4 regions of the Streptomyces sp. AHU1 genome follow, and region 1 is predicted to be linked to each of the others. Evidence: riboswitches for the same ligand, from Rfam matches in the RefSeq annotation. Region 1 holds a riboswitch; each other region holds the start of a gene.

Region 1 (3,314 bases):
GTCCCGCACGCTCAGTCCGAACGGCCCGACGACGGTCACGAGAGGTTCTCCTGTCTGCTGACGATCACATGGCGAACTCGGTCGATCATTCGGTCGATGACACGGTTTGTCGATGTGTCGCTGCCATCACTCAAGTCAGCGTATCCGGTCACGTTTCGATCACCGCGAGCGCCCACCGTCCCCCGGCCGACTTCGCTCCGCCAGGAGGTATGCGGGAGTACACCCGGAAGGCACACGGGAAGCACCTGCGTGCCCCAACGGCGGGTACCCCGCCTCGCGGACACCACCCGGTCACCAACCGTATGTACATGATCGGGCTGGATGAAGCGACTCGCCATGGCATGCGGGGAGGCGCCCGGAAGGGGCGACCGGCCATGTCCGGCAGCAGCACCCGCCCCGTGCCCGACCGGAGCGCGGCGCCCCCCGCCGCCCGGCCGCGCCGCACCGCGTCTTCCATCCATAGAGATGACGTTCATGCACATCCGTACGTCCTTCCCTCACGAGACCACTCATAAGGGCACCCCTGTCCCCCTCCCGGACGGCACCCTTCCGTATGCCCGGACCCGGCGGGCCCGGCCGAGGAGCCCGCACCCGCCCCCTCGTGGAGCACCTCCCTCACCACCCGACCGGCTGGACGGCCCCGCGTGAGCGACGACACCACCCGGGCACGGCGACGCGGAGGAGCGGAGGAGCGGAGGAGCGGAGGAAGCGTCGAGGGGAGCGGACACCCGGGACCGGGCCGGACGGCGGGGAGGCGGTCCCCCGATCGGCCTTCCGATCGGCCGTCCGGCCGACTTTCCGGTCGGCTTTCCGGTCGGCCTTCCGGCTCACGGTCGGCGATCGGCACGGTCCGCGCCGCGACACGGTGTCGCACCTGTACGGAACCCACCGCCGGAGCGGCGGAAGCGGCCGGAGGCGCCTGGCACTGGAAGGGGAAGCGGCTCCGGTCGCGGTGGCACCCGTGTGCGCCTCGGCGGTCCCGAACGCGCAGGGGGAGCCACAGAAGGGCCGGAAAGAGACGGAGGGCTGGGAAAGGTCGGGAAGGCATACGTGATCGGCACGCCGGACCCACTGCCCGCCCGCGCCCGCTCGACCCGGTCGGCCCCGGCCATCCCGTCCGGATCCACCGCGGAACACCCACGCCGGAACGGCCCCGACGTCACCCGCGGCGCACGGTAGGCCGACAGGGCTTACCGGCAAGGGAGTTCACTTCCCGCGACCCCCGCACGCCCCGGTCCCGCGCCAATACAACGCGCGTACACCGAACACCGTTGACGCGGGCCGCACTTCACTTCGCTCCCCCTCCGAATCGGCTCACGTCCGGACCGGTCCCGCGCGACGTCCGGGACGGGAGAACCTGCCGGACACCGGCGCGGCCCGGCGGCCGGAGAGCGGATCACCGGGCCGCGCCCACCGACGTGTCCCGCGCCACAATTCCCGCCGCACGAAGGGCCGCTCGGCGTCTTCCGGAGGCCCTATGGCCGCCGCCATCGCAAGCACAATGCCCGAATTACCCTTCATGCCACCTTGGTGCTCTTTGGTCTCGTGAATTGGGTCACCGGCGAACCGGGCCGTCGACACGCACCCTCACTCGACGAACCCCTTCACCAAAGGCAAGTTGAGGATTCAATTCCGGCACAATCGGACTTTTTACCCCCTCATTAACCAGGCGAAAGCGATCTTCGCAGTCAAATCTCGTCTTGTTTCGGACATGTGCTCTCGCATACGTTCTGGTCGACCCCGGGCGGATCGCCGAATCCTGCCGCCGCCCGGTAACCCATCGACCCACGCACGGCAGGAGCGGGGGAACCACAGGTAAGCCGCCGATCCGGACACACCGGACGGCTAGGGGTGAAGCCGCGCCCACAGCGCGGCCGGGCATCTCCCGCCCGAACCCGACAGCTCACCTCGCAGGCGTCGGAGAGGAAATTCGTCATGCCCGCACGCGGCAAGCACCGTCACATGAAGTCCAACGTCATCACCCGTGGCCTGATCGCCGCCGGAACGGGCGGTCTCGCCCTCGCCCTCCCGCTCGTGAGCGCGACCGGCGCCAGCGCCGCCACCCCGGCGCAGGCCCCCCAGGTCACGAAGACCGCCCACACCGCGGTGGTGCCCAACGTGCAGCTCGTCACCTACAAGGTGGTCAAGGGCGACACCCTCTCCAAGATCGCGAAGAAGTACCCCAAGAGCGGCGGCTGGAAGAAGCTGTACGCGGCGAACCGCGCCGTCATCGGCGACAACCCCGCCGCGCTCCGTCCGGGCCTGAAGCTGACCGTGGGCACGAAGACGCTGAAGTCGACGACCGTCCGCACCGCGGCGAACGCGGCCCCCGCCGTCGCCAAGTCCAAGGCGACCACCGCCACCCAGGCCGTCGCCAAGTCGTACGCCAACAACCTCGACGGCTGGATCAAGGAATCCCTCGACGTCATGGCCAAGGCCGGCATCCCGGGCAGCTACGACGGCATCCACCGCAACGTGATGCGCGAGTCCTCCGGCAACCCCAACGCCATCAACAACTGGGACTCCAACGCCGCCGCGGGCATCCCCTCCAAGGGCCTGCTCCAGGTGATCGACCCCACGTTCCAGGCGTACCACGTCGCCGGCACGTCGACGAACATCTACGACCCGGTCGCGAACATCACCGCCGCCTGCAACTACGCGGCCGACAAGTACGGCTCCATCGACAACGTCAACGGCGCCTACTGATCGCACCCCGCACCCCCGACTTCCCCCCTCACCCGCCGACGGCGCCCTCCGGGCCCGTCGGCGGGTGCGTCGGCGGGTGCGTCGGCGGGTGCGTCGACGTGGCTAGAAGTCGAAGACGCGCTCCAGGACCACCGCGATGCCGTCGTCCTCGTTCGACAGGGTGACCTCGTCGGCCACCGCCTTCAGCTCCGGGTGGGCGTTGGCCATGGCCACGCCCCGGGCGGCCCAGTCGAACATCGGGATGTCGTTGGGCATGTCACCGAAGGCGAGCGTCGCGCAGGGGGTGAGCCCGAGGTGCGCCGCGGCGAGAGCGAGGCCCGTCGCCTTGGTCACCCCGCATGGCTGGAGTTCGACGGTGCCGGGCCCGGACATGGTGACCGTCGCCAGCGAACCGACCACCCCCCGCGCCGTTGCCGCCAACTCGTCGTCGGACATGGACGGGTGGCGGAGCAACACCTTGCTGATCGGCTCCGCCCAGAGGTCGTCCCGGCGCGGCACCCGCACCGCCGGCAGCGTGGGATGCGGCATCACGTACCCCGGCTCGATGAGCGTGAGCCCGTCCACGCCGTCCTGGTCGACCGCCGCGTACAGCAGCCCGACCTCCGCCT
Region 2 (3,314 bases), 3.5 Mb from region 1:
CTCCTTCAGCGCGATGACCGCGATCTACGACACGATGCGGTTCGTCACCTGCGACGTCGAGACGATCTGCCTCGGCCGGGCGGACTCGACCGCGGCGATGCTGCTGGCCGCCGGAACTCCGGGCAAACGGCTCGCGCTGCCGGGGGCCCGCGTCCTCCTGCGCCAGCCGTCGGTTCCGGAACCGATCGAGGGCCATCCGGGCGATCTGGCCGTCCAGGCCGAGGAATTGGTCCGCTCCCGCCGGATCCTGGAGGAGATGCTCGGGCGGCACACGGGGCAGAGCCCGGAGCGGATCGCCGCGGACATCGAGCGCGACAAGATCTTCGACGCGCCGGCGGCACGGGCCTACGGGCTGGTCGACCGGGTCGTCCCGAGCCGTAGGCCCGCGCGCCGGACGCCGGACGCCGGACGCGAGGTGAGCGGCCGATGATCCCGGACCTGCCCCCGCTGCCCGCGCTGACCCGTGCCGAGGCCGAGCTGATCGACCGCTACCTCGACGTGGTCGACCTGGTCGGCCGCATCAACCCGTCCCGCCCCGGAGACACCTATCGCGGCCTGAGGGCGGCTCAGGCACTGGTCGGCAAGGCGGAGGCGCTGCGGGACGCCCTCGCCCTGATGCACCAGCGGGGCGAGAGCGAGGTGCACGCCCCGACACTGGCCCAGGCCCTGCGGGTGCTCGGCGGGGAGCGGCGGGCGGCCAGGGTCACCGTGCCGCCCGGGTCCGGCAGTTGACGGACCCGCACCGGCGGGCCGGTACGCGCCGGAGCTCCGCGCCGTCCGGTCCGCGACTCAAACGGACCGGATGGTGTACCCCCCGATGGCGTATTTCCCGATCCCTTCCGGGACCCCTCCGAGTTGCGCAACGCGCGGACCGCGGAGGCCGGATGGGGCCCTTCACCGCAGGTGCGGGCCTCATCGATGTCTCCAACACGTGCTCGAACGCAGCTATGTTCACCCGAACGGGTGAGTGGTGAGTAAGCCCACAAAACGCCGATTCCGCTCGGATTTTCCGTCCCTCATGAGTGAAGATCCCTTCCGACGACAAGCCCCCGCCACAGCGGCGGGGCGGTCCGGGCGGACGCCGAGTCCTGCCGCCGCCCGGATGACCGGTCGACAGGAGTGGATCGGCAGGAGTGGAGGACCCAGCTAGACGGGCCGCCGGAACAGTTCCGGGCGGTCCTTGGGGTGAAGCCGCAACCGCGGCCGGGCAACTTCGCCAGCCCGAATCCGACAGGTCATCCTTCACAGGCGGCTGACGAAGGGTTGCGCATGACTGCGCTCAATCGTGTCCCGTCGCTGTGGACCCGGGCCGGTACGGCCTCGGCGCTCACCCTTGCCGCGGTGGGCGGCAGCCTCGTGGTCCCCGGCGCCGCAGCCGACGCCGAGGCGGCCACCGTTGCGACGAAGGCACTCCAGGTCGCGGCGTCGAAGCACGGCTCCCCCTACCAGTGGGGCGCCACCGGACCGCACCGCTTCGACTGCTCCGGGCTCACGCTCTACTCGTACAAGAAGGCGGGCAAGAAGCTGCCTCGTACGGCCGCGGCCCAGTACAACAAGACGCACCACGTCTCGGCCTCGCACCGCAAGGCCGGTGACCTCGTGTTCTTCCACTCGGGCCGGAACGTCTACCACGTCGGTATCTACGCCGGGAAGGGGAAGATCTGGCACTCCCCGAAGACCGGGGAAGTGGTGAAGCTCCAGAAGATCTGGACGAGGAGCGTCTGGTACGGCAGGGTCGGCTGACCCTCTCCTCCGGGGCGGCGGAACCCCGCCGCCCCGGCGCCGGCCTCCTCACGGCCGCCGTGACGCCCTCTCAGCTCCTCAGGGGCTCCAGCACCAGGACGAGGCCCAGAACGGTGAGGGCACCGCCGGTGAGCCCCGCCACGGCCCGTGCGGCCCGCGGTCCGCGCAGCCACCGTCCGAGCCGGTCCACCAGGAGCGCGACCGCCGGGAACCACACCAGGGCCAGGGCGACCACGATCAGCGCGAGCAGCAGGGTCCGCGGCATCGCGGGGCTGCCCGCGGGCACGAACTGCGGCAGCAGGCTGAGGAAGGTGACGGGCGCCTTCGGGTTGAGCGCGTTGGTGACGAAGCCCTGCCGCAGCGGACGCGCGCCCCGGCCCGTCCCCCGCGTCCCCGCCTCGTACGGCGACGCGGCCGGGCCCGGCTCCCCCGGACGGACCGACGGGCGGAGCGTGCGCAGGCCCAGGTACAGCACGTAGGCCCCGCCGAGCAGTTGGAGCGTCCCGAAGAGCGCCGGCACGGCGGTCAGGACCGCGGCGACCCCGGCGACGGCGAGCGCGGTGTGGATCAGCAGCCCGCCCGCGATGCCGAGGGCGCACGCGAGACCGGCCCGGCGGGAGACGAGCGCGTTGCGTACGACGACGGTGAAGTCCGCTCCGGGCATGGCGACCATGCCCGCGGCGACCCCCGTGAAGGCGATGAGCTGTGCGTCCATGCCCCCAGGCTGCCCGGCACGGACCTTCAGCGGGTATGTCGAATATCCTGGGCCGGTATTAAGCAGTCGTTTAGACCCGGCAGGGTGCCGCCGGATCCGGGAGGGGCGCGATGTACGACCCGACGCGGCTCGCGGCGCTGGTGGCGGTCGCCGAGGCGGGGTCGATCACCCGGGCCGCCGAGCGCCTCGGCTACACCCCGCCCGCGCTGTCCCAGCAGGTGGCGAAGCTGGAGCGGGAGACGGGGACGACACTGCTGGTGCGCTCCCATCGCGGGACCCGGCTCACCGGCGCGGGCGAACTGCTGGTCGTACGGGCCCGCCGGGTCCTCGACGAGATGGAGCTGGCCCGGCACGAACTGGCCCGTCTGACGGGGCTGTCGGGCGGCACGCTGCGGCTCGGCACCTTCCAGACGGCGGGCATCCATCTGCTGCCGCCCGTGCTCACCGCCTTCCGCCGGGCCCACCCGGACGTGGCGCTCGCGGTCGCCGACCACGAACCGCCGCACGGGATCGCGGCGGTCGCGGCCGGCGAGGTGGACCTGGCGCTCACCCACACCTACCAGCCCGCCCCTCCGGTACCGCTCCCCCCGTCCGTGGGCGTCGAGCCGGTCCTGGTCGAGGAACTGGTGCTGGTGACCGCTCCCGGTCACCTTCTCGCGGGCGGTTCGACGCGGCTGCCGCTCTCCGAGCTCGCCGGGCAGCCGCTGATCAGCATGGCCCCGGACCACCCTCCCCGGCAGGGCGTGGAGGCCGCGCTCGCCGAGGCGGGGGCCACGCCGGCCGTGCTCGTCGAGACCCCCGGGTACGCCCTGGTGTGCGCGCTGGTCAGTGCCGGGCTCGGGGTCGCGGTCGTACC
Region 3 (3,314 bases), 3.1 Mb from region 1:
AAGGACCCCGCCTACTGCCGGACGGGCCGTTTCCGGGCCACCCGACGACCGGACGGTGACTGGGACGCGGGCCTCCTCACCACCGAGGGCAGTGCGGACGGGTTCATGGTCCGTACGGGGGACGTGCTGGAGACGCGGGTCAAGCTGCCCACGGTGACCGGGGCCTGGCCGGCCGTCTGGACATGGCGGGACGGCGGTCAGGAGATCGACGTCTTCGAGTACCACCCCGACAACCCGGACCTGCTGGAACTGTCCAACCATGTGCGCAACACCCACCGTTACTACCGGAACCAGGCCATTTCTCCGGGTGCCTGGGTCGACCTCGTGGTCGAGTTCGGCGCCCACCGCGTCGTGTGGTGGGTCAACGGGGTCCGCGCCTTCGACGACCGGCGCGGAGTGGGCAGGTCCTGGCACGCCTATCTCATCGTCAACCTGTCCGTGTGCGCCGGGCGTTATCACCCACCACCGCCTCCCGAGGCCTCCGAGATGGACTTCGAGGTGGCCCGTCTGACGGTCCGCAGGCCGCGGACCGACGGGCCCTTCCCCGCGACGGCGGAGCGCGAGGCCGACCTCCTCGACTGACGCACGTCATGCGCCTCGCCGGGAACCGGTCCTCGGCGGGCGCATCCGCCGGGGCCCCCGGTCCGGAAGTACGGCATCAGAAGCGACGTCGCGCTCGTGCGCGTCGCGCCGACAGGTGCCGAGGGTCATGCCGAATCAGCAACCGGGGCGGGACGCCCCCGAGACCGCCTACGTCAGTCACGTCGGCGACTGCCGTACGTGCCGACGCGAGTCCGGACGCTGCCCGCAGGGCGCCCGTCTCTGGCGTTTCTACCAGGAGTGGCGCAACGGCTACCGGGCCCGGCCCGAGGACGCGGACTGACGGCGAGCCCGGCGTTCTCTAAGGGCTGTCTGCCCCGGCGTTCTCCGGCGGCCGTCGGGGCCGGACGGCCGGGGCGGGCCGGTCGCCGGTCTCCGGCCGGGGCCGACTCGCCGTCGGCCGCGGGGCGGTGCCCGGCCGGTCCTCGGGGTCCGGAGCGGGGGAGGCGGGGCGGCGGCCGCCGGACACGAGGCGTGCGGCGGACGCGGGAAGAGGAGCGCCCGTCGACGGATCCCAGCTGAGGATCCACTCGAAGTCGCGTTGCAGCCGACGGGCTTCGCTCCGGACGAGCGTCGGTATGTCGCCGCGTTCGGAGATCAGTTGGGCGTAGATCGGCGCATCGTGCACGTGGGGATCCTCGACTCGCTCTCGTGGTCTGACGTGCCTCGACGGTACGGCCGGCACGTGGTCGCAGCGGTCATCCGGCCAGCTCGGCCAGAACCGGTCAAGGTGTGACCAGTGGGTGCCGCCGAAGTCGAACGACATGCCAGGGAACGCCAGTTCTGTGCACACTTCCGACACATCCGGGACGACCGGATGTGTGACCGGCGGGCCGGGACGGGACGGGTCCGCGCGGCCGGACCGGAACCGGGACGGGGCGGGCCGGGGCGGCCGAGCGGGAGGCCGGGCCGGGATCGGCGCCCGGCCGCCCCGACGGACGTGCTCAGCCGTCATTTCGAGTACGCCGCGTGTCCTCGCCGTCGCGCTGCGGGGTGATGCGATGAAGGTCACGAAAATGTATCGGACATCTGGGACGTGGATCTTCACATCGGGTGCACAACATGGCTAAGTTGGCGACCTGGCCGCCCGATTCCCTCCGGCGAAGCTCGCCGGGCGGTGCGGCCTCCGCCGAATCCGGCCCGTCCTCGTGGCGGCTGGAGCCGGGGACCCACCGAACTTGGGGTGAATCGGCCAACTGTCTTACGGGACAGGGGCCGTAGGGCATACCTTCCGGAATCGTCCGCCCGAACCCGACAGCTAACCCGGTAGGCGGACGACGGAAGGAGCACCACTCCATGGCGCCGGAACGCACCCCGCCCAGCAGCGAAGAAGTCGCCCGACGGCTCTCGTCCCTCTACGACCAGGCGGAATTCGCCACCGGTAACTTCAACGGGACCCGTGCCTCGGCGAACTCCGCCCGTAGGTCGGGCCGAGGGGGTGCCGGTCAAGGAAGCGGGGTTTCCGACGCCGCCCGGGACGACCTGATGCGGCAGTGGTTCGACGGGGCGCGTTCCCGGATCGGACCCGTGGCGCCGGCCGTGCTCCCTGCCGACAGGCAGCCGAAGCGCGGTGGTGAGAGTGCCCGTCCGAAGGAGGGCGGGAAGGGATCCAAGGGGTCCTCGTCGGACCTTCCGACGGTGTACGAGCTGGAACAGATCATGCGGCCCGCCGCCGAGTTGACGGCTGCCCCGGTGCTGGAGCTGACCGCCGGTCCGGCTTCGGAACCGTCCGCGCGTCCCGTTCTGGAGCTGACGGCGGGTCCGGTGGCCGAGACCATGACCGGTCGCGCCCCGGCGGCACCGGGTCCCGGGGTGCCGGGCCGTGCGGCGCTCCCTGCGGGGGCCGCTCCGGCCGCCGCCGCATCGCAGAAGGCCGCGCTGCACGGCAGGAAGCAGAGCGCCCGACGCAAGCTCGCCGCCGCGCAGGAGCTGATGGCGCAGCACGCGGCACGGCAGAGCATGGCCGTCCCGCAGCAGGCGCAGGCGCCGGCGATCGAATACCGGCCGGCCCCGCAGACCGGCACGTTCCCGTCGGCCGCCCAGACGGGTTCGTTCCCGTCGGTCGCCCAGACCGGTACCTTCCCGTCGGCTGCTCAGACCGGTTCGTTCCCCTCGGTCGCTCAGACCGGTACCTTCCCGTCCGCCGCTCAGACCGGTGCCTTCCCGTCGGCCCCGCAGGCTGCGGCGTTCCAGGCGGCCCCGCAGACCGGCACGTTCCCGTCCGTCGCCCAGACGGGTTCGTTCCCGTCGGTCGCTCAGACGGGTTCGTTCCCGTCCGTCGCCCAGGCGCCCGCGTTCCAGGCGGCGCCCCAGCCCGCCCCGTACGAGGCGGTGCCCCAGGCGGCGCCCGCGTCCGAGGTCTTCGGGACGGGCTCCATGCCCCGGGCGTACGAGTCGGCGCCCCCCGCCGCCGAGTCCAAGGCGGTCATCCTGCCCCCCGGGTACGAAGCGCCGGCCCCGGCTCCCGAGTACAAGTCGGTGCTCCTGCCCCTCGAGCAGAAGCCGACCCGTCCCAGCGGTTACCGGCCTGCTCCGATGCCGCCGGTGAGCGAGCCGGCGCCGCAGCCGCCCGCGTACGAGACGGCGCCGCGTCCGGCCGCTTATCAGTCGGCCCCGATGCCGCCGATGAGCGAGCCGGCGCCCCAGCCTCCCGCGTACGGGTCCGCCGCCGGGGCGGCGTCCTACCCGTCGGCCCCCATGCCCCCGGCGAACGA
Region 4 (3,314 bases), 2.3 Mb from region 1:
CGCCGGCGCAGAACGAGACCAGGTCCGGGCCGAGTTCCTTGGCCCGCTGGAGCTGGGTCTCGACGATCTGGTCGAGCAGTTTGCCGCGCACCGCGAGATTGGTGTAGTCGAAGTCGCCTTCGGGCCTGCGGTCCGCGAGAAGTACGGCGAACCGGTCGGCCCAGCCGACGAACGCCCCGTCGGGCCCAGGGTCGCCGACGCCCTCGGTGAAGCTGTCCCCCACCGCCACGTACGACCCGATCACTGATCTGTTGTCACTCTTCGAATCGTCTGCCACGTCGAGCCATGATTCACCTTTCGATGTGAGCTACGCGACCGTAGGGAAGGGTTGACTGACGGTGAGATAAGCCACTCGCCAAGCGTTGGTCAACTCCGGAATAAGGCTCGCATCAGGGATGTTGAGGCAGCGATCACCCGGAAGCCCGTGCCGCGGGACCACCGAAGGCCGGACCCCGGGGATCGTGGGGTCCGGCCTTCGGACATTTTCCTGCCGTCAGGAGCAGGAGACGGGGGGTCAGCCCACCGCGACACCGTGCGAGCGCAGGTACGCGACCGGGTCGACGTCGGAACCGTAGTCCGGCGTGGTGCGGATCTCGAAGTGCAGGTGCGGTCCGGTCACGTTGCCGGTCGCGCCGGAGAGGCCTATCTGCTGCCCCTCGGTCACGGTCTGCCCGGCGGAGACGGACAGCGACGACATGTGGGCGTACTGGGAGTACTTGCCGTCGGCGTGCTGGATGACGACCTGGTTGCCGTAGGCGCCGCCCCAGCCCGCGGAGACGACGGTGCCCGCGGCGATGGACTTGATCGTGGTGCCGGTCGGGATCACGAAGTCCACGCCCGTGTGGTAGCCGCTGGACCACATGCTGCCCGCCACCTTGTAGCCGGTGCCGACGGAGCTGCCGCCGACCGGCAGGGTGTAGCCGGAGGAGCTGTCGGCGGAAGCGGAGGCGGTTGCGCCTGCGGCCGGGGTCTCCTGGGCGGGCTTCGCCGGAGTGGCCTCCTGGGCGGGCTTCGCCGAAGTGGCCGCCTTGGCGGACGTGTGCGTGGCCGAGTGGGCGGCCGCGTGGGCCTTCCCGCCGAGCGACAGCTTCAGACCGGGGTGGATCAGCGACGGGTCGCCGCCGATGGCGGAGCGGTTGTCGGAGTAGATCTTCTTCCAGCCGCCGCTGACGTTCTGCTCGTCGGCGATCTTCGAGAGGTAGTCGCCGGACCTCACCGCGTACGTCTTCGTCGTGGTGGCCGGAGCCGCCTTCTCGGCGGGGGCGGCGGCCGGGGCCTTCTCGACGTGGTGCGCGACGGCGGTGGCCTGGGTCGCGGCGTGGGCGCCCGTGGCTCCCATCAGGGGCAGCGCGAGTGCGGCGCCACCGGTTCCGGCCACGGCGATCGAGCGGCTGAAACGAGGGGACTTGGGACGGCGATGCTTACCCTTCGCGGGCATGGCGGATTCCTCTCCGGCGCCTGCGGGGTGAGCTGTCGGGTGCGGGCTGGAGATGCCCGGCCGCGTCGCTGCGCGGCTGTACCCCAAGCCTGTTCCGGGAACCGGACCAGGCACGGAACCTGTGGGTCCCCCGCTCCTGCCGTGTACGGGTGAGTGTGCGGACTCCGGGCGGCGGCAGGATTGGGCGTCCGTCCGGATTGAGGCAGAACGTAGGCGACATGAGAGCGCGTCGACAACTATGGGCGGTTTCTGTGCGCTCGTCTTTCTTGATCCATGCCGAGATCACCGTCACCCTCCGTGGAACGACGATCTTCCGGGCCTCCCAATCCGTCTGGAAAAAATGGTGCGTTGAGAAGCGAGGGCGGCAACGCATCGTCACGAATATGACGCTCCTCACGCGACTCATCCCAGCGGCCCTTATTCCAGGGCCAGTTGTAATGAAGGTGCCTATTCGGACAGAACGACCAGATGCGACGCGAGCGGATAACCGACGCATTCGACTCTCCAGGCAGAGAGGCACTCGAAACGGTGCTCTAAATGCCCCACTTCAGGGAGATTCGCCCGCACCACCCGCTCGATCCGGTCCCGCGATCGGAGCCCCCTTTAAATCGAACGTGAATTCGATCGCGTGAGCCTCCGGGACGGCGTCACCGGGTGCGTCCCGACCGCGAGCCGGCGCCTGTGGACAACTCATTGCCCGAGGAACCCATGTCGTATCGTCGAGAGCGCGAGCCGGCACAACCGCCGACGAGCGGCGCCGAGTCCGTTCCGGCGACGCCGGAGGCCGAATGGGAGGAACCCCGTGACGCAGCAGATCCCGTCGACCGAGCCCGAGCTCGGCGGAGTGCGCAACTTCCGCGACGTGGGCGGACTGCCCACCACGGACGGCCGGCGGGTGCGCTACGGGCACCTGTTCCGCAGCGGTCACCTCGCGCACGCCACGGAGGAGGACGCCGCGTTCCTCGCCTCCCTGGGACTCCACACGATCTTCGACTTCCGCAATGCCGCGGACCAGAAGCTGGAGGGCCCGGACGTCGAACTGCCGGGCGTGCGGAACGTGAACCTCCCGCTGAGCGACCCGGCGGACGGCAGCGAGTTCTGGAAGATGGTCCGCGACGGCGAGATCGACCAGCTCCGCGGGATCCTCGGCGACGGCAAGGCCGCGAACCGGATGATCAACTCCTACCGCACGATCATCAAGGAGCGCACGGCCGAGCACTCCCAGGTGCTGCACGCCCTGGCCGACGACAGCGTGCCCGCGCTGATGCACTGCGCGGCGGGCAAGGACCGCGCCGGGCTGTCCATCGCGGTCACCCTGCTCGCCCTCGGCGTCGAGCGCGAGGCGATCGTGGCCGACTACCTGGAGTCGAACGCCACGCACCGCCGTTACAAGGTGCACCGCAACGGTTCCTCGGCCGGCGCCTACTCCCCCGAGGTGATGGAACTGCTCAGCCCGCTGTTCGACGCGCGCGCCGAGTACCTGACGGCCGCGTTCGAGACGATCGAGGCCACCTGGGGCGGCGTCGAGGCCTATCTGGAGCAGGGGCTGGGGCTGACGCCGGAGCTGCGGGAGCGCCTGCGCGCGCGGCTCCTGGACTGAGCCGCGCGCCGGGGCCGGGCCCCCGCCGGGCCGGGCCCCTACTGGTTCTGCGCGCCCAGCGTGAAGAGCAGGTAGATGAAGGCCGCGAAGAGGTGGCCGACGGCGACGTAGATGATCAGCCGCACCCACAGGGCGCGCGGGAACCTGTCCTCCATGGACCGGCGGGGCGTGGGTTCGGTCATGACGTCTCTCCCGGGGTGGGGTGGCCCGTCGCCGTGCCGAGGCACAGCGCGGCGACGGGGCTCTGCAACAGGGTGTGCACGAAGAGGAGCTCGG

Evidence for each region. A riboswitch is a leader RNA that binds a small molecule or an ion and turns the genes downstream of it on or off. The one in region 1 is predicted to bind cyclic di-AMP.
Region 2: it holds a riboswitch for cyclic di-AMP, as region 1 does, so the genes downstream of both, ACICHK_RS07565 (C40 family peptidase) here and ACICHK_RS23230 (transglycosylase SLT domain-containing protein) in region 1, are expected to answer to the same signal.
Region 3: it holds a riboswitch for cyclic di-AMP, as region 1 does, so the genes downstream of both, ACICHK_RS36665 (NlpC/P60 family protein) here and ACICHK_RS23230 (transglycosylase SLT domain-containing protein) in region 1, are expected to answer to the same signal.
Region 4: it holds a riboswitch for cyclic di-AMP, as region 1 does, so the genes downstream of both, ACICHK_RS33185 (peptidoglycan DD-metalloendopeptidase family protein) here and ACICHK_RS23230 (transglycosylase SLT domain-containing protein) in region 1, are expected to answer to the same signal.

Annotation. Positions count from the first base shown of each region.
Region 1 is NZ_CP174283.1:5,192,840-5,196,153, reverse strand. It holds gene ACICHK_RS23235 (polyprenyl synthetase family protein) at 1-39, opposite strand, end outside; cyclic di-AMP (ydaO/yuaA leader) riboswitch at 1,741-1,932, shown strand; gene ACICHK_RS23230 (transglycosylase SLT domain-containing protein) at 1,936-2,706, shown strand; gene ACICHK_RS23225 (HAD family hydrolase) at 2,809-3,314, opposite strand, start outside.
Region 2 is NZ_CP174283.1:1,653,885-1,657,198, forward strand. It holds gene ACICHK_RS07555 (ATP-dependent Clp protease proteolytic subunit) at 1-430, shown strand, start outside; gene ACICHK_RS07560 (hypothetical protein) at 427-732, shown strand; cyclic di-AMP (ydaO/yuaA leader) riboswitch at 1,070-1,266, shown strand; gene ACICHK_RS07565 (C40 family peptidase) at 1,270-1,743, shown strand; gene ACICHK_RS07570 (LysE family translocator) at 1,814-2,458, opposite strand; gene ACICHK_RS07575 (LysR family transcriptional regulator) at 2,569-3,314, shown strand, end outside.
Region 3 is NZ_CP174283.1:8,304,778-8,308,091, forward strand. It holds gene ACICHK_RS36650 (beta-glucanase) at 1-582, shown strand, start outside; gene ACICHK_RS36655 (hypothetical protein) at 710-883, shown strand; gene ACICHK_RS36660 (hypothetical protein) at 902-1,228, opposite strand; cyclic di-AMP (ydaO/yuaA leader) riboswitch at 1,718-1,889, shown strand; gene ACICHK_RS36665 (NlpC/P60 family protein) at 1,897-3,314, shown strand, end outside.
Region 4 is NZ_CP174283.1:7,487,833-7,491,146, reverse strand. It holds gene ACICHK_RS33190 (SGNH/GDSL hydrolase family protein) at 1-244, opposite strand, end outside; gene ACICHK_RS33185 (peptidoglycan DD-metalloendopeptidase family protein) at 515-1,438, opposite strand; cyclic di-AMP (ydaO/yuaA leader) riboswitch at 1,443-1,600, opposite strand; gene ACICHK_RS33180 (tyrosine-protein phosphatase) at 2,241-3,038, shown strand; gene ACICHK_RS33175 (DUF6126 family protein) at 3,077-3,193, opposite strand; gene ACICHK_RS33170 (helix-turn-helix domain-containing protein) at 3,217-3,314, opposite strand, start outside.